Regions from separate parts of the Streptomyces sp. NPDC023481 genome, predicted to be linked through region 2. Evidence: riboswitches for the same ligand, from Rfam matches in the RefSeq annotation. Region 2 holds a riboswitch; each other region holds the start of a gene.
What was found. Region 2 has a riboswitch for cobalamin ahead of nicT (Nickel transporter NicT). Riboswitches for the same ligand answer to the same signal wherever they lie in the genome.
Positions count from the first base shown of each region.

Region 1: it holds a riboswitch for cobalamin, as region 2 does, so the genes downstream of both, ACZ3ZD_RS26065 (cobalamin biosynthesis protein) here and nicT (Nickel transporter NicT) in region 2, are expected to answer to the same signal.
Region 3: it holds a riboswitch for cobalamin, as region 2 does, so the genes downstream of both, ACZ3ZD_RS31395 (CoA-acylating methylmalonate-semialdehyde dehydrogenase) here and nicT (Nickel transporter NicT) in region 2, are expected to answer to the same signal.
Region 4: it holds a riboswitch for cobalamin, as region 2 does, so the genes downstream of both, ACZ3ZD_RS31370 (prenyltransferase/squalene oxidase repeat-containing protein) here and nicT (Nickel transporter NicT) in region 2, are expected to answer to the same signal.

Region 1 covers NZ_JBVHJE010000014.1:196,159-200,252, forward strand. The annotation lists gene ACZ3ZD_RS26060 (cobyric acid synthase) at 1-862, opposite strand, end outside; gene ACZ3ZD_RS26065 (cobalamin biosynthesis protein) at 859-1,803, opposite strand; cobalamin riboswitch at 1,908-2,070, opposite strand; gene ACZ3ZD_RS26070 (hypothetical protein) at 2,210-2,437, opposite strand; gene ACZ3ZD_RS26075 (inorganic phosphate transporter) at 2,471-3,724, opposite strand; gene ACZ3ZD_RS26080 (lysozyme) at 3,868-4,094, opposite strand, start outside.
Region 2 covers NZ_JBVHJE010000004.1:18,034-22,127, reverse strand. The annotation lists partial or broken gene ACZ3ZD_RS10395 (PepSY domain-containing protein) at 164-700, shown strand; gene ACZ3ZD_RS10390 (ArsR/SmtB family transcription factor) at 982-1,389, opposite strand; cobalamin riboswitch at 1,470-1,659, shown strand; gene nicT (Nickel transporter NicT) at 1,687-2,796, shown strand; gene ACZ3ZD_RS10380 (superoxide dismutase) at 2,933-3,580, opposite strand; gene ACZ3ZD_RS10375 (Fur family transcriptional regulator) at 3,677-4,094, shown strand, end outside.
Region 3 covers NZ_JBVHJE010000019.1:182,670-186,763, reverse strand. The annotation lists gene ACZ3ZD_RS31400 (acyl-CoA dehydrogenase family protein) at 1-440, opposite strand, end outside; gene ACZ3ZD_RS31395 (CoA-acylating methylmalonate-semialdehyde dehydrogenase) at 448-1,971, opposite strand; cobalamin riboswitch at 2,199-2,372, opposite strand; gene ACZ3ZD_RS31390 (ECF transporter S component) at 2,434-3,258, opposite strand; gene ACZ3ZD_RS31385 (ABC transporter ATP-binding protein) at 3,255-4,094, opposite strand, start outside.
Region 4 covers NZ_JBVHJE010000019.1:174,983-179,076, reverse strand. The annotation lists gene ACZ3ZD_RS31370 (prenyltransferase/squalene oxidase repeat-containing protein) at 1-1,963, opposite strand, end outside; cobalamin riboswitch at 2,160-2,293, opposite strand; cobalamin riboswitch at 2,344-2,473, shown strand; gene ACZ3ZD_RS31365 (prenyltransferase/squalene oxidase repeat-containing protein) at 2,577-3,989, shown strand; gene ACZ3ZD_RS31360 (cobalamin-binding protein) at 4,030-4,094, shown strand, end outside.

The DNA.
Region 1 (4,094 bases), on a different contig from region 2:
CCACGACACCCGGTTCGGCCGCCAGCGCGTCCACGTCGGTGAAGTTGGACATCAGCGGGATCGCGCACACGGCGACCCGCAGCACGTCCTCGCCGACCGGGGGAGTGACCGTGGACTCCCGTACGGTGCCCCGCAGGGACACCCGCAGCCCGTCCTCCTCGTCGATGCCGAGCCCGTGCCGGAACGGCAGCACGCCGTACGTCCGCCGCCCGGTGAGGTCCCGGAGCATGTCCAGGCCGGGCTCCAGCAGGCCGACATCGCCGCGGAACTTGTTCACCAGGAAGCCGGCGACCAGCTCCTGGTCCTCGGGGGAGAGCAGGGCGACCGTGCCGAAGAAGGAGGCGAAGACGCCCCCGCGGTCGATGTCGCCGACGACGAGCACGGGCAGCCGCGCGCCCCGCGCGATCCCCATGTTGACGATGTCGGTCCGCCGCAGATTGATCTCGGCCGGGCTGCCCGCCCCCTCACAGATCACCGCGTCATACGTGCCCCGCAACTCGGCCAGGCAGTCCAGCACCGTGCCCAGCAGCCGCTGTTGGCGCCCGCCGTGGTACCCGCGCGCGCTCAGCTCGCCCACCGGTCTGCCCAGCAGCACCACCTGGCTGCTCTGTTCGCCGCCGGGCTTGAGCAGCACCGGGTTCATCAGCGCGGTCGGCTCGACCCGGCAGGCCTGGGCCTGCATCGCCTGCGCCCGGCCGATCTCGGCACCCTCGCGCGTCACGAACGAGTTGAGGGACATGTTCTGCGCCTTGAACGGCGCGACCTTCACGCCCTGGCGGACCAGCCAGCGGCAGATGCCGGCCGTCACGACGCTCTTGCCGGCGTCGGAGGTGGTGCCGGCGACGAGGAGACCACCGTTCACTTGCCGCGTCCCTTCAGGATTCGGCGCGCGAGAAGCGTGCTGCCGAGGGCGAGCAGGCCGACCCGGCGGGAGAGCCGTACGGCCCGGTCGATGTCGGTGACCCGGACCGGCCGTCCGGTGGCGCCGTTGAGCACCGGGCGGTGCTCGACCCGGCCGCCGTAGGAGAGCGTCCCGCCCAGGCGGACGCCGAGGGCACCCGCGAAGGAGGCCTCCACGGGCCCGGCGTTGGGACTGGGGTGCCGGCGCGCGTCCGCCCGCCAGGCGCGCAGGGCGCCACGCGGATCCGGTCCGGACGCGGCGGCGAGTACGGCGGTCAGCCGGGCCCCCGGCCAGCCGGCCACGTCGTCCAGGCGGGCGGAGGCCCAGCCGAACCGCCGGAAACGCGGCGACCTGTGCCCCACCATCGCGTCCAGGGTGTTGACCGCGCGGAAGCCGAGCAGCCCCGGGACCCCGGCCACCGCGCCCCACACCAGGGCGCCCACCACCGCGTCGGAGGTGTTCTCGGCGACCGACTCGACCACGGCCCGGGCGATCCCGTCGGCGTCCAGCGACTGCGGGTCCCGGCCGCACAGATGGGGCAGCCGCGCCCGAGCCGCCTCGACGTCCCCGGACTCCAGGGCACGCCCGATCACGCGGGCCTCCCGGACCAGCGAGGTGCCCCCCACGACGGCCCAGGTGGCGGCGGCGGTCAGCGCGACGGAGGCGGCAGGGGAGGGGCGTACGGCACGCGCGGCCAGCGCGCCGAGTGCGACGGAGCCGCCGGCGCACAGGGCGGTGTGCAGGGCGCCCCAGCCACGGTGGTCGTGCCACAACGCGCCTTCCACGGCGCCCGCCGCCCGGCCGAACGCGGCGACGGGATGCCCGCGGCGCGGATCGCCGAGAAGCAGGTCCCCGAGGACGCCGGCGGCGGCGCCGTACGCGTACGTGCGATCGGCACCCATCGGTTCAGCCGGCCGTGGGGACGGGAACGGGCCTGGTAGGGGTCGTCGTTCGGCAGCCGGGCATGGCGATATGTGTCCTCACTCAGGGTGTCCGCGCCCTGGTAATACGACGTGAATCGACGGTGAGAGTTCCTGGCTCCCGGGGTTCGTCTCCCCGGTGACAGTGGCGGGACCGCGCCGGATTCGCACCGGCTTCCTCTCCTGCCGCCGTAGTTGGCCCAGGCAGTCCACCACGCGCCCCAAACGACCGTCAACCTGCCTTTGACCTGGGACGCCGGACTGTGCTGAGGCCCACACCGCCGACACGCCCAGGCCCTGCCGGGCCCCGCTGGAGGGGGCGCCCGGCAGGGCCTGGGGGACGGTCCGGGACCGTCGGGGTGTGGCGGCGATGAGGTGGACGAGGCCGTCAGGACTTGGCGACGATCAGGTGGATGCCGTACGCCACCGCCGCCGCGCAGGCCGCGAAGCACACGTACGCACCGGTCACCGCCAGCCCGGCGGAGCCGCCCTGGGCCGCGGCCTTCTCGCGCCGGGCCAGGCCGTTGATGCCGAGGGTGAACAGGGCCACCAGGCCCACGGTGAACGCGAGGCTGACGCCGAAGACGGAGCCGAGGGCCGCCCAGTCGATCTTCATGGGGATGCTTCCTTCAGTAACCGTGACGCGGGGTCAGACCGTGGCGGCCGGCGGGCCGGCCGGGGCCGGTTCGGCGGGGGCGGTGGTCTGCTGCGGGAACGTGAGGCCCAGGTCGGGGGCGACCGTGCCGGTGGGCGGCGGGATCACGGCGGCGATGGCGGTGGTGACCACACCGGCCGGCTCGTCGGGCTCCTCGACCACGTTGGTGTGGTCGACGACCTCGCGGCGGGAGATCTTCCAGATCGCGGCGCTCGCGGCGACGAGGAAGACGGCGACGGCGGCGGTGCCCCAGTCACCGAGGCCGGTGACGGACTCGGCACCGGCGCCGACCAGCGCGGCGGCCGGCAGGGTCAGCGCCCAGGCGACGAACATGCGCGTCGCGGTGGACCAGCGGACCACACCGCCCTTGCGGCCCAGACCCGCGCCCATCACCGAGCCGGAGACGACGTGCGTGGTGGAGAGGGAGAAGCCGAGGTGCGAGGAGGCCAGGATGGCGGTCGCGGCGCTGGTCTGCGCGGCGAAGCCCTGGCGCGGCTCCAGGTCGGTCAGGCCCTTGCCCATGGTGCGGATGATGCGCCAGCCGCCGATGTAGGTGCCGAGCGCGATGGCCAGGCCGGCGGAGAGGATCACCCAGGTGGGAGGGTTGGAGCCGGGGGCGAGCGAGCCGCCGGCCACGAGGGCGAGGGTGATGATGCCCATCGTCTTCTGGGCGTCGTTGGTGCCGTGGGCCAGGGAGACCAGGCCGGCGGAGGCGATCTGGCCGGCGCGGTAGCCCTTGCGGGTGGCCTCGCCGTCCGCGGTGCCGCCGATGCCGTAGGAGAACCGGGTGGCCAGCAGCGAGGCCAGGCCCGCCACGATCGGCGCGGCGACGGCCGGCAGCAGCACCTTGGTGACCAGTACGTCACCGTGGACGGCGCCGAAGCCGGCGGAGGCGACGGTGGCGCCGACCAGGCCGCCCATCAGGGCGTGCGAGGAGCTGGAGGGCAGGCCCACCAGCCAGGTCAGCAGGTTCCAGAGGATCGCGCCGACCAGGGCGGCGAAGATGACCTCGGGACGGATGCCGGTCTCGTCGACGAGACCCTTGGAGATCGTGTTCGCGACCTCCACGGAGAGGAAGGCGCCCACCAGATTGAGGGCGGCCGACATGGTGACCGCGATCTTCGGCTTCAGGGCGCCTGTGGAGATGGTGGTGGCCATCGCGTTCGCGGTGTCGTGGAAACCGTTCGTGAAATCGAACGCGAGAGCGGTGACGACCACTATCGCGAGGATCAGCGAGAAGCTTTCCATTTACCCAGGCAATCGTTCGAGGTCATTGGCGGGTCGAACGTAGGCAACCTGGGTGAACGGAAGATGAACTGGGACGGGCGTGGGGGTGTCAGTAACGCGCGCGAGAGATTCCGCTTGGCCCCCTCGCCCCAGACGCCCCTTGGCTACCGGTTCCGCGCCAGGATCCGCAGCCGGCTCAGGGAGCCGTTGAAGAGATTCTGGTCACCCGGCAGCCTGCCCGCGCCGGCGTACTGCCAGAACGTCCAGTAGTGCCAGCCGCCCGGCAGCGCCCCCGGCCGCGAGGTGCCGTGCCGGGCGATCCAGAGGGGGTTGGAGGCGGAGAAGGCGCGGCTGTTGCCGGTGCACAGCTTCCACCACTGGGTCGTGGTGT
Region 2 (4,094 bases):
GTTCCAGTCGCAGCGCAACGCCGAGGAGTCCCACCGAGTCGGCCGGGCCGTGCATGCGGTCCGGCCGGCCTATGACGTCCACTACCTCGGCCGGCCCCGGCGTTCACAGGCCACTGGGTGCTCCACATCACACCAACGGCGCGGAACTCACCGTTCCGATCAACCGACCGATGAGGTGAGACCCGTACGCCCCGGGAGCAGCGCCCCCGTCCGTCGAACCGCCCACCACCGCCCCACCCCACACGGCCGGCGATTCAGGCGGGTCCGCCCAGGCAGCGGCCCCAGCCAGGACTCGATCGCCGTCGACCCGGCCACTGGCAAGGTCACCGACGTCCTGCGCTTCGCCGACTACCCGATGCCGGCCGAGCTCACCCGGTGGGGCATCGACGCCCACACCGGCACCCTGTTCGGCCTCGCCAACCAGATCGCGCTGGCCGTCCTCGCCCTGGCCCTGGTCCTGCTCACCCTCTGGGGCTACCGCATGTGGTGGCAGCGCGGCCGCGGCTCCGCCTTCGGCCGCCCGATCCCCCGCGGCGCCTGGCGGCAGGTACCGGTGTACGTGCTGGTGCCCGGCGCAGCGATGGTCGCCGTGGTCGGCTACTACGTCCCGCTGCTCGGGATCCCACTCGCCGCCTTCCTCGTCGTGGACCTCCTCCTCAGCCGAATCTCTCGCCGCCGCACCGGGCACGCACACGCCTGAACCGACCGGCCGGAGCGACGACCCCACGCCGCACGCCGCACGCCGCACGCCGCCGGGAGGAGTTCCATGAGGGGCAGGTGAACACCAACTCGTCCACAGCCGGACGTGGCGAAAGCTGCATCAGGAAATTCGCCGCCCCAGCCCGGAATCCGTCCTTCTGGTGCCGACTGCTGGACAGCGGAAAAGGCTTCGGCGAATGCGGTCCATCAACACTCCTCCCGGTTCAAGAGCCGCTGTTGGCCCTGTCCGAGACCGGCGGCAATGGCGCGCAGCTGCGATCCTTATCGTGGTCCTGCGCCACTTGCTCCTCGCGACATTGTGCTGTCGGCGCTTGCATCGTGTGACGTGCAGTGGCTCAGCAACGCGGCGAGGGAGCCGTCGACGAGGCGGTAGCGCACGACCCTACCGTCCTTCTCGCCCTCCACCGCGCCCGCGGCCCGCAGCAGACGCAGGGCCTGGGACACGGCGGTGTCCCGCATCCCGGTGACCACGGCGAGGTCAGAGACGGCGATGGGGCCCGCCTCGTGGAGGGCCAGCAGCAGGGACAGGCGTCCGGGATCGGAGAGCAGGGAGAAACGGTCGGCCCAGGCGCGTACCCGCCCGGGCTCGCCGACGGCTGCGATGGCGTCGCAGACCCGATGGCCGTCGATGGTCCGCTGCCCGGCACGTTCCGCGGGGACGAGATGCATGGGCCCATCATCGCAGTCACCGGCACCCTGCCTCCATACCTCATCAGTTGTGCAGCCTTGCAGCCGCGACCTCCTGCCTTCTAGGGTGGGCGGGCCGTGGTGTTCGGGAAGACCGGTGACAGTCCCTCAGGGACTCAGTCCGGAGCGGCCCTCGCCACTGTGATCGGGGAGTTCCCGCCCCAAGCGTTGCCACTGGCCTCACGGCCGGGAAGGCAGGGGCGGGCGCGATGACCCGTCAGCCAGGAGACCGGCCACGGCAGCACGAAACTGATCCACGAGGTGCTGGAGCGTGACCGTATGACCCTGTCCCCAGGCGTGCCCGAAACCACCGCCGCCCCTTCCTTCCGCTGGCGCCGCGAGGACACCGTCCGAACCGCCGGCCTCCTGGCTGTCATCGTCGCCCTGCACGTGGTCGCCTTCGGCATCCTCTTTTTGCTCGTCGTGCCGCACCACTACGAGGTCGGGACCAAGGCGTTCGGGGTGGGTCTGGGCATCACGGCCTACACCCTCGGTATGCGGCACGCCTTCGATGCTGACCACATCGCCGCGATCGACAACACCACCCGCAAGCTGATGGCCGACGGCCAGCGGCCGGTGTCGGTGGGCTTCTGGTTCGCGCTCGGCCACTCCAGTGTGGTGGTCGCCATGGCCGCGCTGGTCGCCGGCGGCGCGAAGCTCGCCGGCACCCTGATGAACGACGGCTCCCACACCCACCAGGTCCTCGGCACCGTCGGCACCACCGTCTCCGGAGGGTTCCTGTACCTGATCGCCGCCCTGAACCTGGTCGCTCTGGTCGGGATCGCGCGCGTCTTCAAGGCGATGCGAGCCGGACGTTACGACGAGGCGGAGCTGGAGGCCCACCTGGACTCGCGCGGCTTCATGAACCGCATTCTGGGCCGGCTCACCAAGTCCATCCGCCGTCCCGGCCAGATGTTCCCGCTCGGCTTCCTCTTCGGCATCGGCTTCGACACCACCACCGAGGTGCTGCTCCTCGCCCTGGCCGGTAACGGCGCCGCGGCCGGCCTTCCCTGGTACGCGGTCCTGTGCCTGCCGCTGCTCTTCGCGGCCGGTATGAGCCTGTTCGACACCCTGGACGGAACCTTCATGAACTTCGCCTACCAGTGGGCGTTCTCGAACCCGGTCCGCAAGGTGTTCTACAACCTCACCATCACCGGCCTGTCCATCGCAGTGGCCTTCTTCGTCGGCACGATCGAGCTGGTCGGGGTGCTGCACGACAAGCTGGGCCTCAGTGACGACGCCTCCGGCTGGATCGCGGGCCTGGACCTGGACAACGTCGGCTACGTCATCGTCGGCCTGTTCGTGGTGGTCTGGGCCGCGGCCATCGGCTACTGGCGGCTGGCCAAGGTCGAGGAGCGGTGGAACGCTCGTACCGCGGACGCAGGTTGACCTGACTCGGGCGGGCGCCGGCCACAGAAAGGCTCCCGCAAGGATCTGCCTTGCGGGAGCCTTTCGTTGTACCGCCTGCCGACGTGAAGGGTGAGAAGACGATCACGAGGCAGGACGCCTGAGGTGTGCTACGGCGTCACGGCTTGAGCAGCAGGCTGTCGCCGCGCTCCTTGGCGGCGGCGTAGCGCTTGGCCACGTCCTGCCAGTTGACGACCTGCCACATGGCCTCGATGAAGTCGACCTTCTGGTTCTTGTACTGCAGGTAGAAGGCGTGCTCCCAGGCGTCGAAGACCAGGACCGGGGTCGAGCCCTGGCCGACGTTGCCCTGGTGGTCATAGACCTGCTCGACGATGAGGCGGTCGCTCAGCGGCTCGTAGGCGAGCACACCCCAACCCGAACCCTGGGTGGTGGCCGCGGCCTTGGTCAGCTGGGCCTTGAAGCCGGCGAAGGAGCCGAAGGACTCGGTGATCGCGTCCGACAGGTCACCGACGCCGTCCTGGGCCAGGGGCTCGCCGCCGCCGTCCTTCGGGCCGGTCATGTTTTGCCAGTAGATCGAGTGCAGGATGTGGCCCGAGAGGTGGAAGGCCAGGTTCTTCTCCAGCCCGTTGATCGAGCCCCACGACTCCTTGTCCCGCGCCTCGGCCAGCTGCTCCAGCGTGTCGTTGGCGCCCTTCACGTACGCCGCGTGGTGCTTGTCGTGGTGCAGCTCGATGATCTCCGGGCTGATGACCGGGGCGAGCGCCGAGTAGTCGTACGGAAGTTCCGGGAGCGTGTAAAGCGCCATGTCCAACGTCCTCCGACGTTATTGCGAGTCGTATGCAGGTGCACGCTAGCAGTAAGAACGGTACCTTGCGATCAGGCGTTGGACCTAGGACCTCGCATGTCGCGCCGGCGCCATAAAGGCAGCCCGTGCACCCGACTCCTCGACCGCGGCGAGAAAGGCAGACACGTGACCGCGACTCCGCCGTCGGCCCACCATGGCTCGGCGACGCCCTCGGAACTCCCCACGCTGCTACGTCTCCACGGCCTGCGCTGCACCGCCAGTCGCCTGTGTACCCTCAGGCTGCTCTCTGCATCGGGAGCCCACCTCTCGTCCGCGGAGGTCTGCAGCGAACTACGTCGGCTGGCCGTGCCGTTCGACCAGGCGACGGTCTACCGAACCCTGGAGACCCTGACCGACGCCGGCCTGACACACGCGGTCCACGGACCGGGGCCCAAGCGTTATGGCGTCAGCTCCGAGCCACACCATCACACGGTGTGCGAAGCATGCGGCCAGGTGGGCGATCTGGCGGCCGATC
Region 3 (4,094 bases), on a different contig from region 2:
TGGTCGCCGTCGCGGACGGCCCTGGTGGTCAGCGCTGCCGCGTCGGAACCGGCGCCCGGTTCGGTCAGGCAGTAGCTGGCGAGGTCGTCCATGGCGCAGATACGGGGCAGCCACCGGTCGCGCTGGGGGTCGTCGCCGTAGCGGTCGATCATCCAGGCGACCATGTTGTGGATGGAGAGGTACCCGGCGATGGACGGGCAGCCGGAGGCGAGGGTCTCGAAGACGAGCACGCCGTCGGTGCGGGTGAGGCCGGAACCGCCGGACTCCTCGCGGACGTAGACGCCGCCGAGTCCGAGCCCGGCCGCCTTGCGCAGCACATCGACGGGGAAGTGCTTGTCGCGGTCCCAGTCCAGGGCGTGCGGTGCCAGGTGGTCCTGGGCGAAGTCGAGGGTGGTCTCGACGAGGGCCTGCTGGTCCTCGGTGAGCCAGGTGGTGGTCATACGGCACTCAGCCCATCGTGGGGATCGTGAAGCTCGCGCCCTCGCGCAGCCCGGCCGGCCAGCGGGAGGTGACGGTCTTGGTGCGGGTGTAGAAGCGGATCGAGTCCGGGCCGTGCTGGTTCAGGTCGCCGAATCCGGACCGCTTCCAGCCGCCGAAGGTGTGGTAGGCGACCGGCACCGGGATGGGCACGTTGACGCCGACCATGCCGGTGTTCACACGCCGGGTGAAGTCCCGGGCCGTGTCCCCGTCGCGGGTGAAGAGGGCGACGCCGTTTCCGTAGGCGTGCTCGCTGGGCAGGCGCAGGGCCTCCTCGTAGTCGGCGGCGCGCACGACCGACAGCACGGGCCCGAAGATCTCCTCCTGGTAGATGCGCATCGCCGGGGTGACCCGGTCGAACAGCGACGCCCCCGCGAAGAAGCCCTTCTCGTGACCGGGAAGCACGAAGCCCCGGCCGTCCACGACGAGTTCGGCGCCCTCTGCGACACCGAGGTCGATGTACTCGCGGACTCTGTCGACGGCGTCCCTGCCGACCAGCGGGCCGAAGTCGGCCTGGGGGTCGTCGCTGCGGCCGATGCGCAGCGCGCCGATGCGCTCCTTCAGCCGGGCCACCAGCGCGTCGGCGGTGTCCTCGCCCACGGGGACGGCCACGGAGACGGCCATGCAGCGCTCGCCCGCAGAGCCGTACCCGGCGCCGATCAGGGCGTCCACCGCCTGGTCGAGATCGGCGTCCGGCATCACGATCATGTGGTTCTTGGCGCCGCCGAAGCACTGGGCACGCTTGCCGTGGGCCGCGGCGGTCGCGTAGACGTGCGCGGCGACGGGTGTGGAACCGACGAAGCCGAGGGCGGCGACGCGGGGATCTTCCAGGAGGGTGTCGACCGCTTCCCTGGCGCCGTTGACGACGTTGAGGACGCCGGCCGGCAGGCCCGCCTCCAGGAACAGTTCCGCCAGCCTGAGGGGGACGGAGGGGTCGCGCTCCGAAGGCTTGAGGATGAAGGCGTTGCCGCAGGCCAGGGCGGGCGCGGCCTTCCAGAGGGGAATCATCGCCGGGAAGTTGAACGGTGTGATGCCGGCGGCGACTCCGAGCGGGGCGCGCAGGGAGTGCACGTCGATGCCGGTGCCGGCGTTGTCGGTGAACTCGCCCTTGAGCAGATGCGGGATGCCCGCGGCGAACTCCACGACCTCCAGACCGCGCTGGATGTCACCGTGGGCATCGGCGATGGTCTTCCCGTGCTCGGACGACAACAGCCGGGCGAGCGCGTCCTTCTCCTGTTCGACGAGGTGCAGGAAGCGCAGCAGGACGCGGGCGCGGCGCTGCGGGTTCCACCCGCCCCACTCCCGCTGTGCCTCGGCGGCGACGCTGATCGCCGCCTCGGTCTCGGCCCGGTCGGCCAGCGGCACGCGTGCCTGGACCTCGCCGGTGTTGGGGTCGTACACGTCGCCGTGGTTCCCCGAGGTTCCCGGGGTGTGCCTGCCATCGATGAAGTGGGTCAACTCACGTACGTTGGCGGAGTCGTTCGGACGGATCATGGGTGCCTGCTCTCGTCAGGTGCGGGTGATCCGGGATGGCGCGCCGAACCGGCACACAGGGACGCGGTGGCGTGCACGTGTGTGCGGGGGCAGCGCGAGAACGCGTATGGCGGGCGAACCGTCAGGCGGTGACGACGGGAATGCGGCGTGAGTGACGCCGGCGGCCGAGTCCGCCGGGATCGTGAATACGCAGCGGTGCCATGCGTGTCAGCTCCATCCTCGTGGACAACACGGAACATCCCGCGGCCGGTATCCTGACTCCCGGATCAGCGCGCGCCGTCCGCCTTCCCGACATCCAGCTCGTCAGTGGCGTCCTGCTCGACGGCGTACTCCCCGGTCACAGTGGCGGGACCGTGCCGGAATCACACCGGCTTCCCTGCACCGCGGGCCTACCCCTCGAATATATAGTTGGACGTCCTAGTAAATCCACCCCCGTAGCCCGGGTTCCGGTGGTGTTCGAGGTCAGCGGGGCTCGGATGCGGCCGTCCGGGGGGCCGCGAAGCGCACCGGCGCCCGGAAGCGGGCCTTGCGGGCGGCGCGCCGGAAGGTGGTCAGGACGGCGGGTCCGGCCAGCAGCAGGCACACGAAGTTGGTGACCGCCCGGCCGGTGTCCCAGCCCAGCGAGGTGGCCAGGTCGAACGCGACGTAACGGTGCCACTGCTCGGTGAAGGGCAGGCCCGGGAGGTAGGCGATGGAGCTGTTGGGGTCCAGGGAGAACGGCCAGAAGGAGAGGTTGAGCAGGAAGCCGAAGAGGTAGCCGGACAGCGAGCCGTACATGGCCAGCATCAGCACCTCGCGCCGGCCGCTCGCCCTGGGCAGGAACCCGGCGAGCATCCCCACGAAGGCGCAGCCGAACATCTGGTACGGCATCCACGGCCCCACTCCCCCGGTGATCAGGGCGGAGGCGAACAGCGACGTGCAGCCGAGGACGAAACCGAAGCCGGGGCCGTAGACCCGCCCCGCCAGGACCAGGACGAAGAAGACGGTCTCGATGCCCGCCGTTCCGGCGCCGAGCGGGCGCAGGGCGGCGTTCACGGCGGAGAGTACGCCCAGCATGGCGAGCGCCTTGGAGTCGATGCCGCCCTCGGCGATCTCCGAGAGGACCACGCACAGGACGAGCACCAGCAGGACGCCGAAGATCAGCGGGGGCGCGTAGTTCGAGCCGAACGTGCCCGGCGCGACCACGAACGGCCAGAAGAAGGCGACCAGTCCGAGGAGGGCGGCCAGTCCCATGACCACGCCGACGCGTGGGGTCAGCCGGATGGCGGCGCCGGTGCGTGGTTTCATGGGCGTGCTCCCTCGTCACAGTGGGTGGCGAGCTCGTGTGCCACTTGGTGCACCGTCAGGAACGGCAGCGGGGAGAGGATCTTCGCCGTCTGCGGGGCGAAGGTCGGCGAGGAGACGATGACGTCCGTGGTCGGGCCGTCGGCGACGACATCGCCCTCGGCCATCACCACGACGCGGTCTGCGGCACGGGCGACGAATTCGACGTCGTGCGTGGAGACGACGACCGTACGGCCTTCCGCCGCGAGGGCGTCCACGATGCCGATCAGTGCCGTCTTGGCCTGGTAGTCCAGACCCCGGGTCGGTTCGTCGAGCAGGACGACCCGGGGCGCGGCCGAGAGCTGGATGGCGAGGACCAGCGCGAGTTTCTGCCCCTCGGAGAGATCTCGGGGATGGATGGCGTCGTCGATGCCCGGCGCGAGCCGGTCGAGGAGGGCGCGCGCCTTCGACTCGGTACCCGACTCGGCGTCGGCCTGGTCGAGTTCCTGTTTGACGCTCTCCAGGTAGAGCAGGTCGGCCGGGGTCTGCGGAACCAGCCCGACGAGCCGACGGGCCTGGGCCGGCGGTACCGAGTGAGGGTCCGTACCGCCGGTGTCGCCGGTCACCCGCACGCTTCCCGCCCGGCGCGGTCCGGAGCCCTGCAGGGCCCACAGAAGGGAGGATTTTCCGGAGCCGTTGCGGCCCATCAGCGCGGTGACCTCACCCGCGTGCAGGTCGAGGTCGACTTCGCGAACGGCGGCGACACCCCGGTAGGCGACCGTGATGCCGCGCGCGCTCAGCAGCCGTGTCCGTTCGCCGTCCGTCAGCGGGGACCGCACGGGTACGGGCGCACGGTCGGC
Region 4 (4,094 bases), on a different contig from region 2:
GCTGCGCCATCACGGCCAGGGACTGGGCGAAGACCGAGGGCGCGTACCGGTAGGCGCCCTCGGCGGCGCAGGAGCGGTCGGGGCCCGTGCTCGGCTTGGTGCAGACGGCCTTCGCGAGCGCGGCGATCAGGTCGTGCCCCGCGAAGTGACGCGGGTCGCGGCCGACGGCCTCGGCGAGCAGCGCGGTCTTCCCGAGAGAGCCGCCCGCAGCGTACGGCGTGCCGATGCCGGTCCAGTCGTCGACGGTGCGGCCCTCGCCGTCCTTGCCGCGGTGGTCGAGGAAGTCGACGATGCCGCGCAGCCTGGCGTTGTCCAGGCCCGTGGCGGCGAGGGCATAGGCGCCGTCGATGGTGAGGCCGAAATCGGCGCGGGCCGAACCGGTACCGGCGGTGTAGTACTGGCCCCGCTTGAGGTTGGCCGCCCTGGTGAGGTAGGCGACACCCTTCTTCAGATCCGGTCCCACGCCCGTAGGAGCACTCGGTGAGCCGCTGGGCGTGGTCGGCGGCTCGGACGGAGGCACGGGCTTCTTCGTCGTGAGGGTGACCAGGCTCGTTCCCGCACCGGCGAGGACGGCGGGCGGAGTCGCGTAGAGGGCCGGGTCGGTGTCGGTCTCCTCGAAGCCGAAGCCGCCGCCCTTGAGCTGGTGCCGGGACAGCCAGCCGACGGCCGCGTCCGCGCGTTCGGTGTCACCGAGAGCGCGCAGGGCCTGCGCGGCGTATGCCGTCGCGGTCACGCTGCCGGAGGAGGATCCGGTATAGCCGGGGAAGGCGCCGTCCGCTCGCTGGGTCTTGGTCAGGTAGGTGCGAGCGTGGGTGACGGCGTCGTCGTGGCCTCCGGCCTTGTGCAGCACCAGGGCGACCAAGCCGGTGGTGGCGGGGTCACCGTCGCAGTACTCGCCGGCGCGGATGAGGATGCTGGTGATGCCGCCGTCCTTGCACTGGAGTTGCGTGAGACGGTCGACGGTCGTGGCCGGGGGTGCCACCCCGGCGCGCAGGAGGGCCAGGACGGACAGGGCCTGGCCCTCGGTGTAGGACGCGGACCGGAAGTCGCCCTCGGCGGTGCAGCCCGGGTGCGCGTCGCCGGATTCGGGGCCCGCCGCGCACACGTTCTTCGTGAGGACGTCGATGAGGTCGCGCCCGCCGAGAGCACGCGGATCGCGTTCGGTGACCTCGGCGAGGAGGGCGAGGCGGGCGACGGCGGTGGCGTCCGGCGCCTGGTCGGCGCCGTTCGGGTAGCCGAAGTCGCCGACGTGGGCGGCGAGGAAGCCGGTGACCTTGTCGAGCGTGGCGCTCTCGCCGTCCACCGCGGCGAGAGCGTAGGCGGTGTCGGCGGTCAGCGCGTAGTTCGGTGTGGTTGCTCCGTCGTCGACGATGCGCTCGCCGTCGGTCAGGCGGCCCTTGAGCCATGCTGCGGCAGCGGTCAGGTCGACCGTGCCGGGGGCGCCGGTGGGCGTTCCGCCCGGGTCGGGTGTGTGGGTGGCGCCGGCGCGTACGTCGTCGGGGGTGAAGGCGGGCTTGCCCGTCGTGCCGCCGACGTCCGTGCCGCCGTAGACCCAGGCGTCGACGTCGCCGTCCTTGAGTTTGCGGTCCTTTGCGCCGTACTGGCTGTAGGTCCACTCGTCCTGGCCGGGTGACGCGGTCCAGTACGACCAGTACGCCGTCGCCTGCGGGGTCAGAACGCAGGACTCCTTGTCCGGGGTCGGGTACTGCGTGCCGGAGTGGAAAGCGCCGTAACCGATGCGGCAGATGAATGCGGGGCCGTCGTGCTGGGTGCCGGTGGTGGTGAAGCCGGCGTCGTGCAGCAGGTCGTAGCCCGTGGTGGGCGTGGTGTCGCAACCGCGCTCCACTTCGCCGCCGAACGCCCCGAAGTCGACGGCGACGACGGCACCCTTGGCCGAGGTGCAGTCACCGACACCCTCGGCGGCGGCAGGTGCCGTCGCGAAGAACGTCACGCAGGCCGCCATCAGGATGAACAGGGCGGACACGAGTGCCGTGCCTCGCGCGCCCCCGATTCTCCCGTTTCTTCGCTTCCCCGTCCGCACCACGGCCCCCTCGCGCCTGCCCGACGCGGGCGCGGACGTGGCAGAGGGCCTCCGTCGGACGAGGAGTTCCCCGCAGCCGGAAGCTGGTCGCACCACGCCGTAGTCCACGACGGCGTCTGTTGCTGTTGAACACGCCCCAGGCATTCCGGCTCGCCCGGCGGTACCGGGCCCACGGTTGCGGGTCAGCGCCGGACTTCGACCGGCTTCCCCTGGAACTTGTTGCGTATCAGCGGGATTTGAACACGTCTCACAGACACCGTCAAGGTGGTCCACCGGCCGGCCGAGGTGAACACTGGCGGCTCGGTCACGCGTCCGATACCGTCCCACTGCCGAGTGGGGGAACCCGGTGGGAATCCGGGGCTGACGCGCAGCGGTGTGGGACGGCAGGGACCGGCCCGAGCCCGAATGCCCAAGCGGTGAAGCACCTTTGGAAGCCGGTCCACGCGTTCCGGACGGCGGCCACGCCCGCTGCTCCGCAGGCCACCGTCGGCCCCGCACCGGGTCCGGCCGGCGTCCTCCGTCCAAGGAGCAGGCCATGCCCCGTTCGCTGTCCTACCGCCGTCCCGCCCTCGCCACGGCCGCCGCGCTCGGCGCCTTCGCCCTCACCACGCTGCCCGCCGCGGCCACCTCCACACCCGCGCAGATCGCCACGTCGAAGACGAACGGCGTCACCTACCTCAAGTCGCTGCAAGCGGCGGACGGTTCGTACGCCGGCTCCGGCCTGTCCAACGAGTGGGCCTTCAGCGCGTTCGCCTCGGCCGGAACCGCCGCCGTGGACGTGACGCCCGGCGGCGACCCGAGCAAGAACGCGAGAACCGTCTACCGCAACCTGCTCTCCACCGCCGGCTGGCCCTCCACCTCCCCCGTGGTCACAGACTACGAACGCGCCACGCTGAACGCCTACGCCGCGGGCATCGACCCCTCCCGCGTCTCCGCGTCCCGCAACCTGATCGCCGACATCTACGGCTACTGGCAGACCGCCGAACCCGGCTACATCGGCCCGTCCGCCAACTTCAACGGCACCGTCTTCGCGGCACTCGCCCTGAACGGTGCGAAGACCCAGTCCGGGCAGGCACGCATCCCGCAGGCCCTGCGCGATGCGGTCGTCACCCGCATCCGGGCCAACCAGCACAACGACGGCGGCTGGAACTACAGCAAGGCCGAGGGCAACCCCAGCCAGCTCTCCGCCGCGAGCGACATCGACATGACAGGGGCGGCGATGGCCGCCCTGTGCGTGTCGGGCGTGCCGAACACGGACACGGACGTCGTACAGGCCAAGGCGTTCCTGAAGAGCAAGCTCGTGCCGAACAGCGGCGCCTTCAACGCCATGTTCGGCGTCAACACCGACTCCAACGGCTGGGCGGTGTCCGGCCTGAACGCCTGCGGCATCAACCCGCAGACCGGTGACTTCCTCACCTCCATGGGCAGGACACCGGTGGACTTCCTGATCGCCCAGCAGTTCAACCCGGGCGGCGGCTTCAAGTACCTGCCGTCCGACACCTCACCGGCGGCGTACGCGTCCATCGACGGACTCCGGGCCGTGGCCGGCGGCGGCTTCACGGCCACCCCGCCGGTTCCCACGACGCCGGGTGCGCCCCAGTGGGTGAGCCAGTCCTCCCTCACCGCCGGTACGGCCACGAAGCTGGGACTCACGGTGGACGACGGCGCGGGAAACCTGAAGGTGTGCTCCGTGGCCCTCACCCCGACCGGCTCGACGACCACGCTGGGCGCCCTCCTCGACGCGGCAGCGAGCGCCGCCACGCCGTCCGGCTGCGTCACGAGCGTCACCCCGTCCTCCGGCACCGCCACGATCACCGCCGTCAACGGCAAGGCCAACAGCGGATCGAACACGTGGAAGGTCAGCATCGACGGCTCGGCGTTCACTTCCGCCACGCGGGGCACGGTCCTCGGTGTCGGCGACACGGTCTCGTTGCGCTGGGGCGCCTGACACCAGCGCTGTCGGCCGTGGCGGGACCTACAGTCGAGGCATGCGCATCGTCTCCCTGCTGCCCGCCGCGACCGACATCGTCGCCGAGCTCGGACTGTCGGACCG